DNA from 3 places in the Achromobacter sp. FW305-C-30-7 genome. Region 1 is predicted to be linked to each of the others. Evidence: predicted binding sites of a transcription regulator. Region 1 holds the regulator's gene; each other region holds the start of a gene.

What was found. The regulator LexA, encoded in region 1, represses DNA repair genes until DNA is damaged. The targets are predictions, from matches to a motif close to ACTGTATNNNNATACAGT.
Region 2: a site for LexA is predicted at 3,756-3,773, ahead of imuA (translesion DNA synthesis-associated protein ImuA). Genes of this name have one in related genera too.
Region 3: a site for LexA is predicted at 3,158-3,175, ahead of recA (recombinase RecA). Genes of this name have one in related genera too.

What each region holds. Positions count from the first base shown of each region.
Region 1 covers NZ_JBYSYI010000008.1:84,450-90,757, forward strand. Annotated here, with positions in the region: gene lon (endopeptidase La) at 1-1,905, shown strand, start outside; gene lexA (transcriptional repressor LexA) at 2,029-2,679, opposite strand; gene AC3WOB_RS23830 (amino acid aminotransferase) at 2,883-4,082, opposite strand; gene uvrB (excinuclease ABC subunit UvrB) at 4,158-6,278, shown strand.
Region 2 covers NZ_JBYSYI010000003.1:639,762-646,069, reverse strand. Annotated here, with positions in the region: gene AC3WOB_RS13655 (error-prone DNA polymerase) at 1-1,591, opposite strand, end outside; gene AC3WOB_RS13650 (Y-family DNA polymerase) at 1,598-3,067, opposite strand; gene imuA (translesion DNA synthesis-associated protein ImuA) at 2,997-3,701, opposite strand; gene AC3WOB_RS13640 (amino acid permease) at 3,919-5,454, opposite strand; gene ypfH (esterase) at 5,638-6,308, shown strand, end outside.
Region 3 covers NZ_JBYSYI010000002.1:179,995-186,302, reverse strand. Annotated here, with positions in the region: gene AC3WOB_RS07815 (MFS transporter) at 1-659, opposite strand, end outside; gene AC3WOB_RS07810 (sensor histidine kinase) at 856-2,235, opposite strand; gene AC3WOB_RS07805 (response regulator transcription factor) at 2,351-3,040, opposite strand; gene recA (recombinase RecA) at 3,272-4,336, shown strand; gene recX (recombination regulator RecX) at 4,471-5,154, shown strand; gene AC3WOB_RS07790 (hypothetical protein) at 5,241-5,915, opposite strand; gene AC3WOB_RS07785 (LysR family transcriptional regulator) at 6,027-6,308, opposite strand, start outside.

The DNA.
Region 1 (6,308 bases):
AAGCAGAAGATGCTCGAGATCGTCGGCACCTCCGAGCGCCTCGAAGGCCTGCTCACGCAACTCGAAACCGAAATCGACATCCTCCAGGTCGAAAAGCGGATTCGCGGCCGCGTGAAGAAGCAGATGGAAAAGAGCCAGCGCGACTACTACCTGAATGAGCAGGTCAAGGCCATTCAGAAAGAGTTGGGCGAAGGCGAAGAGGGCGCGGACATCGAAGAGCTTGAAAAGAAGATCATCGCTGCCCACATGCCCAAAGAGGCGCGCAAGAAGGCCGATGCCGAGCTCAAGAAGCTCAAGCTCATGTCGCCCATGTCGGCCGAAGCCACCGTGGTGCGCAACTACATCGATACGCTCATCAACCTCCCCTGGAGGAAGAAGAGCAAGATCAACAATTCCATCAGCAACGCGGAAACGGTGCTGGACAACGACCACTACGGTCTGGAAAAGGTCAAGGAACGGATCCTCGAATATCTTGCCGTGCAACAGCGCGTGGACAAGGTGAAGGCGCCCATCCTGTGCCTGGTCGGCCCTCCTGGCGTGGGCAAGACCTCGCTCGGCCAGTCCATCGCCAAGGCAACGAACCGCAAGTTCGTGCGTATGGCGCTGGGCGGCGTGCGCGACGAAGCCGAGATCCGCGGCCATCGTCGTACGTACATCGGCTCCATGCCTGGCAAGATCGTCCAGAACATGTCCAAGGTCGGCGTGCGCAATCCCTTGTTCCTGCTCGACGAAATCGACAAGCTGGGCATGGATTTCCGTGGCGATCCCTCCTCGGCGCTGCTCGAAGTGCTGGATCCGGAACAGAACCATACATTCCAGGACCATTACATCGAAGTCGACTTCGACCTGTCCGACGTGATGTTCGTGGCTACCAGCAACACGCTGAACATTCCGCCGGCCCTGCTGGACCGCATGGAAGTGATCCGCCTGTCGGGTTATACCGAGGAAGAGAAGATCCACATCGCCCGCGACCATCTGCTGCCCAAGCTGATGAAGAACAACGGCGTGAAGGATAGCGAACTCACGGTCGACGACAGCGCGCTGCGCGACATCGTGCGTTACTACACCCGCGAAGCCGGCGTGCGTGCGCTCGAGCGCGAAGTGGGCAAGATCTGCCGCAAGGTCATCAAACAGTTGCTGACCCAGAACGACCGCGCCAAGGCTGAAGGCAAGACCGTCGAGGTCAAGCCGGTCAACGTCACGGGCGACAACCTGAGCGATTTCCTGGGCGTGCGCCGTTACGCCTTCGGCATGGCCGAAAAGGAAAACCAGATCGGTCAGGTGACGGGTCTGGCCTGGACCGAAGTCGGCGGCGATCTGCTGACGATCGAAGTCGCGGACATGCCGGGCAAGGGCGTCATCCAACGCACCGGTTCGCTGGGCGACGTGATGAAGGAATCGGTCGAAGCGGCCCGCACGGTGGTGCGTTCGCGCGCCCGCCGCCTGGGCTTTGCCGACAGCGTCTTCGAGAAGCACGACATGCACGTGCACGTGCCGGAAGGCGCGACACCCAAGGACGGTCCGTCCGCGGGTATCGCGATCACCACGGCCATGGTGTCGGCCTTGTCGCGCATCCCGGTGCGCGCCGACGTCGCCATGACCGGCGAGATCACGCTGCGCGGCGAAGTCCTGCCCATCGGCGGCCTGAAGGAAAAGCTGCTTGCAGCTCACCGTGGCGGCATCAAGACGGTCTTGATCCCGGAAGAAAACGTCAAGGACTTGGCGGAAATCCCGGACAACGTCAAGAACCACCTTGAAATCGTGCCGGTGCGCTGGATCGACAAGGTGCTGGAAATGGCCTTGGAGCGTCTGCCGGAGCCCCTGGCCGAGGAAGAGGCCGTCAAGGAACCCCTGGTGGCCAAGCCTGCCGAACCCGGTTCGACCGATCCGGTGCTCAAGCACTGATGAACGCCTGGAGGACGCCGCCCTCGGGTGGCGTTTCTCCAAGACAGGGCCTTCAACAAAAAACCCCGCCAAGAAAATCGGCGGGGTTTTTTTGCGTGGTGCGCGGACGCAGAACGCCGGGGTCTAGTGCAGTGCGTGTGTGCGGATCAGGCCTACTGCGATGCCCTCCAGCGCGAAATCCTGGCCGGCTTCGACCACGATGGGTTCGAAATCGGGGTTTTCGGGCAGGAGTTCGATGTGGCCGTTCTGGCGCTGCAGCCGCTTGACCGTGACGTCGTCGCCCAGGCGAGCCACCACGATCTGGCCGTTGCGGGCTTCCGAGGCTTTCTTCACGGCGAGCAGGTCGCCTTCCAGGATGCCGGCATCGCGCATGCTCATGCCGCGGACCTTGAGCAGGTAGTCGGGCGCCTGAGCGAACAGGTTGGGGTCCACGCCCACTTCCCGTTCGACGTGCTCGGCGGCCAGGATGGGGCTGCCCGCAGCCACGCGGCCGACCAGGGGCAGCAGTAACTGCGCCAGGCCCGGCATCGGTAGCGAGCTTTGCGTGGAGGCAGGGGAGGTGTCTTTCAGGCGGATGCCGCGAGAGGCGCCCGCCGTCAGTTCGATGGCGCCCTTGCGCGCCAGCGCCTTGAGGTGATCTTCCGCTGCATTGGGGGAACGGAAACCCAGGGCCAGGGCGATTTCGGCGCGCGTCGGCGGGAAGCCGGTGCGTGCGACGGTCTGCCGGATGAGGTCCAGGATTTGTTGTTGGCGATCAGTGAGTTTGCTGGCCATGGCGATGATCCGGTGCTAGCGGACTGTACATATATACAGCGCCATTCTGGGGGACACAGCGCAAAAAAGCAAGCCGGCCCGAGCCAAAAGAAAAAGCCGGCCCGCGCCATAAGAAAAAGCCGGCCCGCGCCAAAAGAAAAACGGGACCCGAAGGTCCCGTTCCTGGCGGCAGGCCCGGATGGGCCTGTGCGCGGCAAGCGGCCTTAAAGCACTGCTGCGATGCCCTTGGCGACCTTGTCGATGTTGCCGCTGTTCAGCGCGGCGACGCAGATGCGGCCGCTGGACACGGCGTAGACACCATGCTCTTCGCGCAGGCGATCCACTTGCGCGGCGGTCAGGCCCGAGTACGAGAACATGCCGCGCTGCTGCAGCACGAAGCTGAAGTCCTGCTTGCCGCCGTGTTCCTTGATCTTGTCGACCAGTTGCTTGCGCATCTCGCGGATGCGGTCGCGCATGCCGGCCAGTTCCTCTTCCCACATGGCGAAGAGTTCAGGCGTGTTCAGGACCGTCGACACCACCGTGCCGCCGTGGGTGGGCGGGTTGGAGTAGTTGGTGCGGATCACGCGCTTGAGCTGGCTCAGCACGCGGGTGGCTTCGTCCTTGCTGCCGGCCACGACCGTCAGCGCGCCCACGCGTTCGCCGTACAGCGAGAACGATTTCGAGAACGACGAGCTGATGAACATGGTCAGGTCCAGGTCGGCGAACATGCGCACGACCGAGGCGTCTTCGGTCAGGCCGTCGCCGAAACCCTGGTAGGCGATGTCCAGGAACGGGACCAGCTTGTTTTCCTTGACGACGGCGGCGATCTGCTTCCACTGGTCGGCGGTGGGGTCCACGCCGGTGGGGTTGTGGCAGCAGGCATGCAGCACGACGACGGTCTTGGCCGGGGCTGCCTTCAGGTCGGCCAGCATGGCGTCGAAGTTCAGGCCGCGGGTGGTGGCGTCGTAATACGAATAGGTGCCGACCTCGAAACCGGCGCGCTCGAACAGGGCGCGGTGGTTTTCCCAGCTGGGATCGCTGATCAGGACCTTGGAGGTCGGCAGCAGCTGGCGCAGGAAGTCGGCGCCGATCTTCAGCGCGCCGGTTCCGCCCAGGGCCTGGGTGGTCAGCACGCGGCCGGCGGCGGCCAGCGCCGAATCCTTGCCCAGCAACAGGGCTTGCGCGCCGGTGTTGTAGCCGGCGATGCCTTCGATCGGCAGGTAGCCGCGGGCGGCGGCGGCCTCGATGCGGGCGGCCTCGGCCTTGCGCACCGCGCCCAGCAGGGGAATGCGACCCTGATCGTCGTAGTACACGCCCACGCCCAGATTCACCTTACCGGGACGCGTATCAGCGTTGTATTGTTCGTTCAGGCCAAGAATGGGGTCGCGCGGCGCGAGTTCGACGGAATCGAAAAGGGTGCTCATGGGAGTCTGATGAGGTGGGTGGACGCAGTACAGGCTGCTGTGGATAATGAGGGGTTTACCCTGGAAGAGTCTAGCATGCCTAAGAGCGCAATAGACCCGATTACGGCGGGGGCTGCGGCGAACCCGGCGGCCGATCCCGTGGCGGCATCGGCCGTGGCGGACCCGTCCGCGCCAGGCCCTGGATTCATCGACTTCCCGGGCAGCCCGTTTCATCTGTACCAACCCTATCCGCCGGCCGGGGATCAGCCCACCGCCATCGAGGGGCTGACGCAGGGGGTAGAGGACGGCCTGATGTTCCAGACGCTTTTGGGCGTGACGGGCTCCGGCAAGACCTACACCATGGCCAACGTGATCGCCCGCATGGGACGGCCGGCGCTGGTGCTGGCCCCCAACAAGACGCTGGCCGCCCAGTTGTACGCCGAGATGCGGGAGTTCTTCCCGAAGAACGCGGTCGAGTACTTTGTTTCGTATTACGACTACTACCAGCCTGAGGCCTACGTCCCGACGCGCGACCTGTTCATCGAAAAGGATTCGTCCATCAATGAACACATCGAGCAGATGCGGCTGTCCGCGACCAAGAGCCTGCTGGAGCGCCGCGACACCATCATCGTGGGCACCGTGTCGTGCATCTACGGTATCGGCAACCCGGGCGACTACCATGCCATGGTGCTGATCCTGCGCGCTGGGGATCAGATCGCCCGCCGCGAGATCCTGGCGCGCCTGGTGGCCATGCAGTACACCCGCAACGACGCCGAGTTCACCCGTGGCGTTTTTCGGGTGCGCGGCGAGACTATCGACATTTTCCCGGCGGAAAGTCCGGAGCTGGCGCTGCGCCTGACGCTGTTCGACGACGAAATCGAAAGCCTGGAGCTGTTCGACCCGCTGACCGGCCGCATCCGCCAGAAGCTGCCGCGTTTCACCGTCTATCCCGGTTCGCACTACGTCACGCCGCGCGATACCGTGCTGCGCGCCATCGAAACCATCAAGGAAGAGCTGCGCGAACGCGTCAAACGCTTCGTCGACGACGGCCATCTGGTCGAGGCCCAGCGGCTGGAGCAGCGCACCCGTTTTGACCTGGAAATGCTCCAGGAACTGGGTTTCTGCAAGGGCATCGAAAATTATTCCCGCCATCTGTCGGGCGCGGCGCCAGGCGAACCTCCGCCTACCTTGATCGACTACCTGCCGTCCGATGCCCTCATGTTCATCGACGAAAGCCACGTCACCATCGGGCAGTTGGGCGGCATGTACCGCGGCGACCGTGCGCGCAAGGAGACGCTGGTCCAGTACGGCTTCCGACTGCCCTCGGCGCTGGACAACCGCCCGCTGAAGCTTGAAGAATTCGAGGCCCGGATGCGCCAGTGCGTATTCGTATCGGCCACGCCGGCTGCGTACGAGAAAGAGCACACCGACAACGTCGTGGAGCAGGTCGTCCGGCCCACCGGGCTGGTGGATCCGCTGGTCGAGGTCCTGCCTGCCCGCACGCAGGTCGACGATCTGCTCGGGCAGATCAAGGCGCGCGTCTCGCAAGCTGAGCGCGTGCTGGTCACCACCCTGACCAAACGCATGGCCGAGGACCTGACGGACTTCCTCAGTGAGCACGGGGTGAGGGTGCGCTACCTGCACTCGGATATCGACACCGTGGAGCGGGTGGAAATCATCCGCGACCTGCGCCTGGGCACGTTCGACGTGCTGGTGGGGATCAACCTGCTGCGCGAAGGCCTGGATATCCCTGAAGTCTCGCTGGTCGCCATACTGGACGCGGACAAGGAAGGTTTCCTGCGGTCGGAGCGCAGCCTGATCCAGACCATAGGCCGCGCGGCGCGCAACCTGAATGGTCACGCCATCCTCTATGCGGACCGCATCACCGATTCGATGCAGCGCGCCATGGAAGAAACCGAGAGACGGCGCGCCAAGCAGCAGAAATTCAACGCCGATCATGGCATCACTGCCAGGGGCGTGCAGAAGGCCGTGCGCGAGCTGATCGACGGCGTGGTCGCGCCCACGCAACACGATGCGCTCGAGGCGGCGGTGCCGGCTGAGTTCCTGAAGGACGAAAAGGCCCTGGCCCGCGAGATCAAGCGCCTGGAGAAGCTGATGATGGACCATGCCCGGAATCTGGAGTTCGAGCAAGCTGCGGCCGCCCGCGACGCCTTGACCGCACTGAAGCAGCGGGTGCTTCTGGATGGGGCGGTATAGGCGAGATTGATGTACCTAAATGTTTCTATT
Region 2 (6,308 bases), on a different contig from region 1:
CCATGGCGGCGTTCTCGATGGGCACCAGGCGCGACAGCTTGCCGCGTGAAATCACGAAGCCGCCGGGGTGCTGCGACAGGTGGCGCGGAAAGCCCATCAGCGTCTGCGCCAGCGATGCCCAGTGCCGCGCCACCTGCGATTCCGGGTCCAGGCCACAGGCGCCCAGGGTGCGCAGCATTTCCTTCTTGCCGTCCCACCATTGGTGGGCGCGCGCCACGGCGTCGATGACACCGAGGTCCACGCCCAGCGCGCTGCCGGTATCGCGCAACACGCTGCGCGGGCGGTAGGAGATGACCACGGCGGTCAGCGCGGCGCGCTCGCGACCATATTTGCCGTAGATGTACTGGATGACCTCTTCGCGGCGCTGGTGCTCGAAGTCCACGTCGATGTCGGGCGGTTCGTTGCGTTCCTTGCTGATGAAGCGTTCGAACAGGTTGTTGCCGCGCACCGGGTCCACTTCGGTGATGCCCAGGCAATAGCAGACCGCGGAGTTGGCGGCCGACCCGCGGCCCTGGCACAGGATGCCCTGGCCGCGGGCGAACTGGACGATGTCGTAGACCGTCAGGAAATAGGCTTCGTAGTGCAGGTCCGTGATCAGGGCCAGTTCTTTTTCGATCTGCGCGGTGACGCTGTCCGGCGTGCCCAAAGGAAAGCGGCGGGCGGCTCCGGCCAGGGTTTCCTGGCGCAGATAGGTCGCCGGCGTGTGGCCGCGCGGAATGATCTCGTCCGGGTATTCGTAGCGCAGCTCGTCCAATGAGAAGGCGCAGCGGCGGGCCACGGCCAGCGTCTGGGCCATCGCTTGCGGCGGGTACAGGTTGGCCAGCCGCATGCGCGTGCGCAGGTGCTGCTCGGCGTTGCCGGACAGTTCGTAGCCGCATTGCGACACCGGCTGGCGGGTGCGGATGCCGGTCAGCGTGTCGTGCAGCGGCTTGCGTGAACGCAGGTGCATCTGCACCTGGCCCAAGGCCACGAGGGGCAGTTCCGCGGCCTGCGCGGCTTGTTCGACTGCGGCGCGGTGCAGGTCGTCGCGCGAGCGGTGCAGCAGGGTCAGCCCGACCCAGGCGCGGTGGGGGAAGACGCGCGCCAGCCAGCGCGCCTGCTCGGCCATGCGGTCGGCATCGGTGCCGTAGGCGGGACTCAGGATGGCCAGGCATTCGGGCAGGTGGCGCAGATGGGCGTAGCCCGCGGGCGGATCGGTGAGGTCTTCGGGCGCCAGCCGGTATTCGCCCTTGGGCGCGCGGGTACGGGCCAGGGTGATCAATTCGGACAGGTTGCCGTAGCCCTCGCGCGTTTGCGCCAGCAGGGTCAGGCCCAGCGGCGCGGCGTCGGGCGCGGCGCGCAGCTGGAAGGTGGCGCCGATGATGAGCGGCAGCTTGCGGGCGCGGGCCTCCACGTGGGCGCGGACCACGCCCGCCAGCGAGCATTCGTCGGTGATGGCGAGGGCGGCATAGCCCAGCTCGGCGGCGCGGTCGATCAGTTCCTCGGGGTGCGAAGCGCCCTGCAGGAAAGAAAAATTGGACTGGCATTGCAACTCGGCGTAGCCGGGCAGCTGCGCCAGGATGCCGGGGGTATTGTCGTCGTCCATGCGCATGCCGCTTCAGGCGTAGAGCCCATGCAGGAACCAGCGGGCGTGTTCGTCGTCGCGCTCGCGGTAGATCCAGTAGCGCGCGGCGGCGGCGTCCTCGGCGACGAAGTAGTCGCGCACGGTCAGGGCCGGATCCCACCAGCCGCTTTCGATGCGTTCCGGGCCGCGCATCAGCCGCAGCGCCTGGCCGCCGTATTGCGGGCGATGGCCGGACAGCTTCAAGGGCAGCGGCGGGTCCAGCAGCCAGAAGGGCCGGTCCAGCAAGACGGGCAGGGGGGCGGGCCGCTGGGGCGGCGACAGCGCGTCGCCCCAGGCGTTGGCGGCCTCGGGGCGGTGATCGGGAACCGGATGGGCGTGGCGCACCTGATCGCGGCCCAGCCGCGCGACCAGCAGGTCCAGCAGCCGGGCATGGTCGGCGGGCGTGCCGCCGGGCTCGGGGAACAGGGTGGTGCTGGCGGCGGGCTGCTCGACCGTGTCGGGCGCCAGCAGCATCACGGCGATCACGGGCGCTTCCAGCGTGAAACGGGCCAGCTTTTCCCGCAGCAGGTGGAGGATCTGCGGCGCCTGCCACACCGGCTGGGCCAGGGCCAGCTCCAGTTCGGTGGGCGGCCGGGCGTGGCGGCCGCGTTCGTGCTCCATGCTGAGCACCACGCGGCGCACCGCCAGTTGTCGGGCGCTGAGCCAGCCGCCCAGCTGTTCGGCCAGGCGGCGCGCCACCGCCAGCACCGCGTCGGTGTGCTCGACGTAGTCCGTGAGTTCGATGCGGCGCGAGAACTGGTGCGGCGGCTCGATCCAGCGATGCAGTTCGGGCGCCTGGCCGTAGGCGGCGTCCAGGGCCTGGAGCAGTTCGGGGGCGCTGCGCCGTTGCAGGCCCGCGCGCGGCAGGGCGCGCAGGTCCGCCAGGGTATGGCAGCCGATGTCGTCGAGCCAGTCGCGGCGGGTCTGCGCCTGCGGCAGCAGGGTGAGCGGCAGGGCGTCCAGCCGCCGGGTCAGCGTGGGCAGCGTCAGGGTGCGTCGGGGCGCGCGCCGGCCGGGGCTGCGCGCCAGCAGCCAGGCGCCGGCGGCGGTGGGCGCCATGCCTAGTGAGACGCGCAGGTCCAGGGCGCGCAAGGTAGCCGTCACCCGCCGGTGCAGCGCCTTCGGGCCGCGGAAGAGCATCAGGCTGGCGCTCACGTTCAGGAGCAGGGTGTCATCGTCGGCCAGGGCGATTTCGGGCGTGTATTGCAGCAGCGCCAGCGCCGCGCCCTGTAATGCTTCGGCCTCGGCCTGGACATCGCGGGGCAGCAGCTCGACCTCGGGGGCGATGGCGGCCGCGCCGGCGCGGCGCATGCCCGGCTTGACGCCGGCCCGGCGGGCGGCGGGCGTCAGGGCGGCGACGCGTTCCTGTTCCAGGACCGCGAACGCCTGCCCCTCAAGCGGCCAGTGCGGGCGCAGTGCGTCCAGCGGCAGGCAGCGCAGGAAGGCGGCGATCCAGAGGCGCATGGCGGGGAGTAACAGGTGTGGTGGCGCCCGATTCCAGGCCCACGTATAGCGGGGTGTCGCAGGCAGGCCCGCGGCGCTTCAGGATGTGCACGGACAGGCCGCCCGCGGCCGGCGCAAGCGCCAGCCGCAAGGGCGCGGGCGTGGCGTTCTGCGCCGCGCTGCTGGGGCGCACGGCGATGAACAGCAGGTCGCTGGCCTGGGCGGCCAGGTGCAGGCGGCGCAGGGATTCGGGGCGCACGTGGGGTAGCCAGCAGATCAGGGCGCCGCAGCTGCCGTTCTTCAGGATCTGTTCGGCGGCCCAGAGCGCGTCCACGGGTTTTTCCGGCGCGACCCAGAGCAATTGGCGCGGATCCAGCCGCCAGCTCATCCAGCTGGCGATGTGAGGCGCGTGCGGCGGCTGCACCAGCGCGATGGCGCGGCGTGTTTCCAGCTGGGCCAGCGCCGGACGCAACAGGCGGATTTCACCGATGCCGGGATGCGGGGCCATCAATTCGATCAGGGAACTCAGCGGCCAGCCGCCGTCCGGCAGCTCGGCGGACAGCGCGGCGTGCCCGGTGGGCAGGGTGCGGGCGGCGCTTTGGGCCAACTGGGTGGCGCGCCACAACGCGGGATGGATACGTTCTGGGGACTGCATGGCAATCGGTTCCTGGATGGCAGGAACCGGGGTAGTGGCCGATGCATCATTATAGCTGTATGTATATACAGTAGTTAAAAGGGGCGGAGCGTGCCGCGAATAGTTTTGCGCCGGTAACGCCGTAGCCCAAAAGAAAACCCACCCGTACACCTTTCGATGCAGAGGGGTGGGCCGTGTTGAGTGCGATGTTAGTCGCTTCAGGCACGCGGATCCACGGTCAAGCCCGGGCGTTCTCCGCAGTAGATACCGAGGTCTCCGTCCCCGCCGCGCGATCCAGATCCAGCCCATAAAACCGCATATCCTCGTACCGGATCCAGTGCGACTTGCGCACCAGCCGGTGGCCGATCCACAAGGCCAGGAACAGCGGAATCGCCAGGTAGGTGGAGATCACGCCGATCCAGTCGATGCGGTCTTGCAGGAAGGCCTGGTAGTTCTGGCCCAGCGTGACCAGCAGGCACAGGACGAAGGCGAGCAGCGGGCCGAAGGGGAACAGGCCGGCCTTGTAGGGCAGGTCGGCGGTGTCGTAGCCGTGCTTCACATAGCCCTGGCGGAAGCGGTAATGGCTGACGGCGATGCTCAGCCACACGATGAATTCCGTCATGCCGGCGAAGTTCAGCAGCCAGATGTAGACCGCCTTGGGGCTGTACACCAGGCTGAACAGGCACAGGCAGGCCAGCAGCGCGGTGGCCATCAGCGCGTACAGCGGCACGCCGCTGCGGGTGACGCGCCGGAACAGGGCGGGCGCTTGGCCTTCCACCGCCATGTTGAACAGCATCCGCGTCGCCGCGTACATGCCGGAATTGCCGGCCGACAGCACCGAGGTCAGGATCACCGCGTTCATCACGGTGGCCGCCGACAGCAGCCCCGCGTGCTGGAATACCAGCGTGAAGGGGCTGACCGCGATGTCTTCCACTTCGTTGCGCAGCAGTTGCGGGTCGGTATAGGGCAGCAGCAGGCCGATGATCAGGATGGCCAGCACGTAGAACAGCAGAATGCGCCAGAACACGTGGTTGATCGCGCGCGGCACGTTGCGGCGGGGGTTCTCGGATTCGCCGGCGGCCACGGCCACCAGTTCGGTGCCCTGGAACGAATAGGCCACCACCATCGCCACGCCCACCCAGGTGGCCGCGTTGCCCACGAAGGGCGCGTCGCCGATGGTCCAGTTCGCCAGGCCTACCGTCGTGCCGCCATGGATGATGCCGACCAGCATCGCCAGCCCGACGCCGATGAAGCACAGCACGGCCACGACCTTGATGATGGCGAACCAGTATTCGGCCTCGCCGAAGCTGCGCGCGGAGAAGGCGTTCAGGCCGAAGGTCAGGGCCAGGAAGGCCACGCTCCAGATCCAGCCGGGCGTGTCGGGGAACCAGTAGGCCATGACCAGTTGCGCGGCGACCACGTCCACCGCCACGACCGTGGCCCAGCTGATCCAGAAGTTCCAGCCCAGCGCAAAGCCGAAGCCGCCATCCACATAGCGCGAGGCATAGGTGCAGAAGGAGCCCGATACCGGCATGAAGGTGGCCAGTTCGCCCAGACTGGTCATGATGAAGTAGACCATCAGGCCGATGGCCAGGTAGACCATCAGCGCGCCGCCCGGGCCCGCCTGGGCGATGGCCGCGCCGGAGGCCACGAACAGGCCGGTGCCGATGGCGCCACCTAACGCTATCATCGTGAGGTGGCGCGCCTTGAGCACGCGATGCAGCTGGTTCTGGCTGGCAGGCGTGGCGCCGGATTCTGTCGTCGGAGTTTGCATTGCTGGGTAGGTGGTTGCCGGGGCGGCGGACCCATCAGGCACGGGCATGCGGGCCTGCCCGCCGGGCAACGCCGCAAGCCAGCCGGTCCGTGGCGGTGCGGCAAAGGTTGCTTCAAGGCGCGCATTTTACAATGCGGCTATTCCGGGGCTGTTCGGCGGCCCCAGCCAGCACGGAGCGGTTTCATGGCGTCTTCCTCTTCTATCGAATTCCTTCCCGATGCCGGCGTCGACGTGCGCCAGCTGTTCATCCTGCTGCACGGCGTGGGCGGCACCCCCGCTGACATGCAACCCCTGGCGCAGGCGGTGCGCGCGGCGTTCCCCAGCGCGGCGGTGCTGGTGCCCCAGGGGTTCGAGCCTTTCGACGGCGGCGGCGAGGGCCGGCAATGGTTCTCGGTGCGCGGCGTGACCGAGGAAAACCGCCCCGAGCGCGTGGCGCGGGCGCTGCCGCCCCTGGAAGCCTATATGCGCGAGGCGCAGGCGCGCTTCGGCCTGCTGCAATCGGACACGGCGCTGGCGGGTTTTTCGCAGGGCGCCATCATGGCGCTGGAACTGGTGCAGGCGCACGACGGCATGGCTGGCCGCGTGATCGCGTTTTCAGGCCGCTATGCGCAGCTGCCCAAGTCCGCGCCGCAGTACACCACGCTGCACCTGCTGCATGGCGAGGCCGATCCCATCATGAGCGTGGACCACATCCAGGCCGCCCAGGCGCGCCTGAGCGAACTGCACGGGGATTCGACCATCGATATCGCCAGCAATGTGGGGCACGCGCTGCATCCGGCCTTGATCGAGCGCGCCATCGTGCGCCTGAAGACCTGCGTGCCGCTGCGCAGTTGGGAGGCCGCGCTGGGCCTGAA
Region 3 (6,308 bases), on a different contig from region 1:
GTCGGCGATTCGCTCAGTTGCAGGCGGATCCACACCGAGATGCCCAGCAGCACGACTGAGATCAGGAACGGAATGCGCCAGCCCCAGGCCTTGAATTCGTCTTCGCCCATGAACGTGCGGATGCCGAGGATGACCAGCAGCGACAGGAACAGGCCCAGGGTCGCGGTGGTCTGGATCCAAGACGTGTAGAAGCCGCGACGGCCATGCGGCGCGTGTTCCGCGACGTAGGTCGCGGCGCCGCCGTACTCGCCGCCCAGCGCCAGGCCTTGCAGCAGGCGCAGCACGATCAGGATGGCGGGAGCGGCCAGGCCGATGCTGGCGTAGCTGGGCAGCACGCCCACGAGGAACGTGGACAGGCCCATGATCACGATAGTGACCAGGAAGGTGTATTTACGTCCGACCAGGTCGCCCAGGCGGCCGAACACCAGCGCGCCGAACGGCCGCACGGCGAAACCGGCGGCGAACGCCAGCAGGGCGAAGATGAAGCCCGCGGTGGGGTTCACGCCCGAGAAGAAGTGTTGCGCGATGATGGCTGCGAGCGAGCCGTAGAGGTAAAAGTCGTACCACTCGAAAACCGTGCCCAGCGACGACGCAAAGATGACGCGGCGCTCATCCTTGGTCATCGGGCGCGGATCCGCGGATGGACCGCGGCCTGCCATGGTTGTTGTGCTCATGATGTCTCCTCGGTTTTTATGGCCGGCGGTTGTCCGCCGTGCTCCGCCCGCAGCCGGCGAGACCGACATTGAGCTATACGCAACATTGGGGGGCGAGGCTGACGAGGTTCTGACGAGATCCTTACTTGAGTCTTAAAATTGAAACAACAAGTAACTGTCCCCTGGGGCGCTAGGGATAGTCCTAGGGTGCAGCGGACGAATCCGGGGCCTCGGCATAGAGCGGAAAGACCACGCGGATGCGCATGCCGGGCAGGTTCGAATGCGCCGTGGGGTGATCGTTGATTTCGACGCTGGCCTGATGTTTCTGGGCAATCTCCCGCACGATGGCGAGGCCCAGTCCGCTGCCGTCGGACTGGGTGCCCAGCACGCGGTAGAAGCGGTCGAACACGCGTTCGCGTTCCTCTGGCGGAATGCCGGGGCCTGAGTCTTCCACCTCCAGCACCGCATGCCCGTCCTGGACCTGCGCGCGCACGGTGATATGGCCGCCGCGCGGCGTGTAGCGCAGCGCGTTGTCCACCAGGTTGTTGAGCAGTTCGGCCAACAGCAGGGGGTTGCCGTTGATCTCCACCGGATGGTCCGAGCCTTCGAAGCCCAGATCGGTGCTCAGTGCGAGCGCCTGCGGCACCCAGTGCATGGCCTGCTCGTAGGCGATGGTATTGATGTCCGTGCGCGTGAGGCCGATGGCGCTGGGGTTTTCGGCCCGGGCCAGCAACAGCAGCTGGTTCACCAGGCGCGTGGCGCGCTCAGAACCGGTCACCAGTTGGCGCAGGCTGGACTGCATTTCCTCGGGGCTGGCGTCGCGCAGGGCCAGTTCGGCCTGAGTGCGCAGCCCGGCCAGCGGCGTCTTCAACTGGTGCGCGGCGTCGGCGACGAAGCGGCGCTGCGCCTGCACGTTGGACGACAGCCGGTCCAGCAGGTCGTTCATGGCGGCCACCAGGGGCGCGATTTCGGTGGGCGCGGCGCGCTCGTCGATGGGGGAAAGGTCGTCGGGCCGGCGCGCCCGCAGACGCTGCTGCAGCGCGTTCAACGGCGCCACCCCGCGCGACAGCCCGAACCACACCAGCAGCACGGCGACGGGCAGTACCACGAACTGCGGAATGATCACGCCCTTGATGATGTCGTTGGCCAGCTGCGTGCGTTTTTCGACGGTCTCGGCCGCAATCAGCAGCGCCGGCTGCGTATCGGGCAGGTGCAGGTCCACCCAGGTGAACGCCAGCCGGATGCCGAAGCCGCGCAAGGTGGCGTCTTCGTATTGCACCTCGCCCGGGCGGGGCTGGCCCACGGTGGAGGGCAGGGGCAGCGCGCGGTCGCCGCCCAGGTATTCGCCGCGGCTGCCCAGCGCCAGCCAGAATACGCTGTCGGTTTCGTCGGCATGCAGCACCTCGCGTGCGGTGTCGGTCATCTTCAGCACGGCCCGGCCGTCCTGCGCGTGGACCTGCAGGGTCAGGACGTGGAGGTTGTTGGCCAGCGCGCGGTCGTAAGGAACGTTGGCGATGTTCTGGGCCACCACGTAGGTGATGGCCACGCTCATGGGCCACAGGAGGAATAGCGGCGCCAGCATCCAGTCCAGGATCTCGCCCAACAGGGAGCGCTGCGGCGGCGCGAAGCTCGGACCCTTGGCCCCCGCCCGCATGACATCCAGTGCTTCCTGGTTCAGCGCTTCCGGCGGCGCCGCTTCAGCTTGCGAGGTACGCCGCACCCTGGTCCCGCTCAAGACAGTAGCCCAGGCCGCGCACGGTCACGATCTTCACGCCGCTGGGTTCCAGCTTCTTGCGCAGGCGGTGGACGTAGACCTCGATGGCGTTGGTGCTGACCTCTTCGCCCCATTCGCACAGGTGGTCGACCAGCTGGGTCTTGCTGACCATGCGGCCGCTGCGCGTCAGGAGGATCTCGAGCAGGCTGACTTCGCGCGCCGACAGGTCCAGGGTCTGGTCGTCGACCATGGCGACGCGGCCTGTCTGGTCGAACAGCAGGCGGCCGTGCTTGATCATGGTGGCGCCGCCGCCCGCGCCGCGCCGGGTCAGGGCCCGCACGCGGGCCTCGAGCTCGGACAGCGCGAAAGGCTTGGCCATGTAATCGTCGGCGCCCAGGTCCAGGCCCTTGACGCGCTGCTCGATGCTGTCGGCCGCCGTCAGGATGAGTACCGGCAGGGCGGAGTTCCGGGCGCGCAGGCGCCGCAGCACTTCCAGCCCGGCCAGTTGCGGCAGGCCGAGGTCCAGGATGAGCAGGTCGAACGCCTGGGCCGCCAGCGCTGAATCGGCCGCCAGCCCATCGCGCACAGCGTCCACGGCATAGCCATTGTGGCGCAACGAACGGGACAGGCCGTCGGCCAGGATGCTGTCGTCTTCGGCGATCAGGATGCGCATGGGCTACAGTGAGAAAAGACCCCGCGGCGCAAAGGGGACAAAACGCCGGGTTCGTCTGGCATTCTGGCATAGGGCGCCATGCTTGCCACTCAGGGTATACGTGCAAAACACTGGCACACTGGGTTTATGTACAGTATAATCCGATGCCATAATCTGACCCGTTGCTCAAAGCACCCGCCTAAACCTGCGGCACTTCCCTAGACACCAGATACGTTACAGACAGGACTCTACATGGACGACAAAACCACCAAGGCCGCCGCATCGGAAAAGGCCAAGGCGCTTGCCGCCGCGCTTTCGCAGATCGAAAAGCAGTTCGGCAAGGGCTCGATCATGCGCTACGGCGACAACGATGTTTCGCATGACATCCAGGTGGTTTCCACGGGCTCCCTGGGGCTGGACATCGCGCTGGGCGTCGGTGGCCTGCCGCGTGGCCGCGTGGTTGAAATCTACGGTCCGGAATCCTCGGGCAAGACCACGCTGACCCTGCAAGTGGTCGCTGAAATGCAAAAGCTGGGCGGCACCTGCGCCTTCGTCGACGCCGAACACGCGCTGGACGTGCAATACGCCTCCAAGCTGGGCGTGAACCTGGCCGACCTGCTGATCTCGCAGCCGGACACGGGCGAGCAGGCCCTGGAAATCACCGATGCGTTGGTGCGCTCCGGTTCGGTTGACCTGATCGTCATCGACTCGGTGGCCGCGCTGGTGCCCAAGGCCGAAATCGAAGGCGAAATGGGCGATTCCCTGCCCGGCCTGCAAGCCCGCCTGATGAGCCAGGCGCTGCGCAAGCTCACCGCCACCATCAAGAAGACCAACTGCATGGTCATCTTCATCAACCAGATCCGCATGAAGATCGGCGTGATGTTCGGCAACCCCGAAACCACCACCGGCGGCAACGCGCTCAAGTTCTACGCCTCCGTGCGCCTGGACATCCGCCGCATCGGCTCCATCAAGAAGGGCGACGAGGTCGTCGGCAACGAAACCCGCGTCAAGGTCGTGAAGAACAAGGTCGCGCCGCCGTTCAAGCAGGCCGAATTCGACATCATGTACGGCGCCGGCATCTCGCGCGAAGGCGAAATCATCGACCTGGGCGTCGCCGCCAACGTCGTGGACAAGTCCGGCGCCTGGTACAGCTACAACGGCAACCGCATCGGCCAGGGCAAGGACAATGTCCGCGAGTACCTGAAAGAGCACAAGGCACTCGCCATCGAAATCGAGAACCGCGTCCGCGAGAACCAGGGCATCGTCAGCCGCGCGGCCGAGTTCGTGCCGACCGCGGAAGACACCGCCGAAGAGTAATCGGATCGGGGGCGGGCCTTGCGCAGCGGATTCATATCTGCCGCCAGCGGCCCGCATATCTCGTCGGGGCAGCCCGAACATGTGCGGCAGGCGCCAGGACGGGCCTGCCGTTATGCATAGCAAGCAGGATACGCATGAGCTGGAAACCGCCGCCCGCTACAGCCGAACGCCTACGCGCCAAGCTGGACGATGAATTCGAAACCGTGGCCAAGCCCCAGGGCTTGCGCCGCACTTCGGATGCGCGCCGCGAGCAGGAAGTGGAATCCGGCGAGGCGCCGGATTCATGGAGCCGCAGTTCGGAAGCGGGTAGTGTGCGGCGCGGGCGCCGCGCCGCTGCGGCCGAGGACGGCCCGGATGCCGATGGACAAACAGCCCGCAAGGGGCCTTCGTTGAAGATGCGGGCCGTAGGCTATCTGTCGCGACGCGAGCATGCCCGCGAGGAATTGGCGCGCAAGCTTGCCGCCCACGCCGAGGATCCGGCCGAGATCGAGGCCGTGCTCGATGCCCTGGAAAAGGAAGGCTGGCTGTCCACCGAGCGTTTTGCGCAAAGCCTGGTCCATCGGCGCGCCTCGCGCCAGGGGGCGGCGCGCATCGTGCAGGAATTGCGCCAGCACGGGGTGGACGACAACCAGGTCGCCGAATTGCGCGAACAGCTGCGGGCCACCGAGTACGACCGCGCGCTGGAGGTCTGGAAGAAGCGCTTCAGCGCCAAGCCGGAAGACCGTGCAGCCTATGCCAAGCAGGCCCGCTTCCTGGCCAGCCGCGGCTTTGCGCATGACGTGATCCGCCGGATACTGGGCGAGGGCGACGAGGATTGAGCAGCCCTGCTCAGGGCTTGTCCGTATGCCTATGAAAATCCGTCGCGGCGGATTTTCCAAAAGCGAGCCGGCGGGCGGGGCGGGCCTTATTCCTGGATGGCAGACAGGAAGTCCGGGTCCTTGGCCAAGGCTTCGGTGCTGAGCCGTATCGAATCGTTTAGCGAAGTGAAGAAATTGGCGAACTTGTTCGTGCGTCGCTTGGTTTCCTTGGTTTGCGTATACACGGGCTTCTGCGTGGCCTTGTCGGTCACGACATAAGCAATACGCAGTGTCCAGTCCACCGAATAACCCAGGTCGTCCGCCAGGAATTCCTCGACTTCGGCGGTCAATAGACGGCGTTGTTGGTTGCCATTGACCTTGACGCCGATGAAGCGCAGTTCGGCAAAGGTGGCGTCCCGGACAAAGTCCTTGACGTCCTTTTCGAGCAATATGTTTCCGATCGCGGTGTTGCGGACCTGATTCGGAGCGATTTGCGGAGCGCGGTAGCTGCCAGCGGAGTTCGGTGAGCTGGCCTGCTGGGAGGTCGACAGGCCGGCGTTGGCGTAGCGCTGGGATTTGGGCTGTTCAGCAGTCTCTTTCTTGTTGGGTTCGTAAGTGAAGTCACCGACTTCGACAGCCCCTTCAGCGCTGATCACCGACGAAGGCGAGTACTGGACCGGGAGCGTGTTCGGAACGTTGCCACAACCCGCCAGCAAGGCGATGGAAGCAAGAATGGTCGAACGCCCGATAACGCGCGCTGAGAACAACGATTGCAAGAACATGTTTTGCTGCCGGCTCGAAGGATTGAGGGAGCAGCATTCTAAACCTTATGTGCCAAATTGAATCTTATTATTTTTTAATGTATCGCGAATCGGCGGCGCACGGCAGGGGCGCTATTTCGCCGATTTGATCCCCGACAAGGTCTTGAAGCACACATTCCGGGTGATGGTCAGGAACTCATCGATATACGACGCGTCCGTGTCTTCGCTGCGCACCGTGGCGTACAACGTGCGCCATACGCCTTGCGGGCCCAGTCGACACTGCCGCAGCCAGCCCTGATTCATGTATTCCGTCAGCGCCCAGTTGGGTAGCGCGGCCACGCCGCGGTTGCTGGCCACCAGTTGCGCAATGATGGGTGTGAGCTCCGCGCGCCGGATGGCGGCGGGTTCCACGTC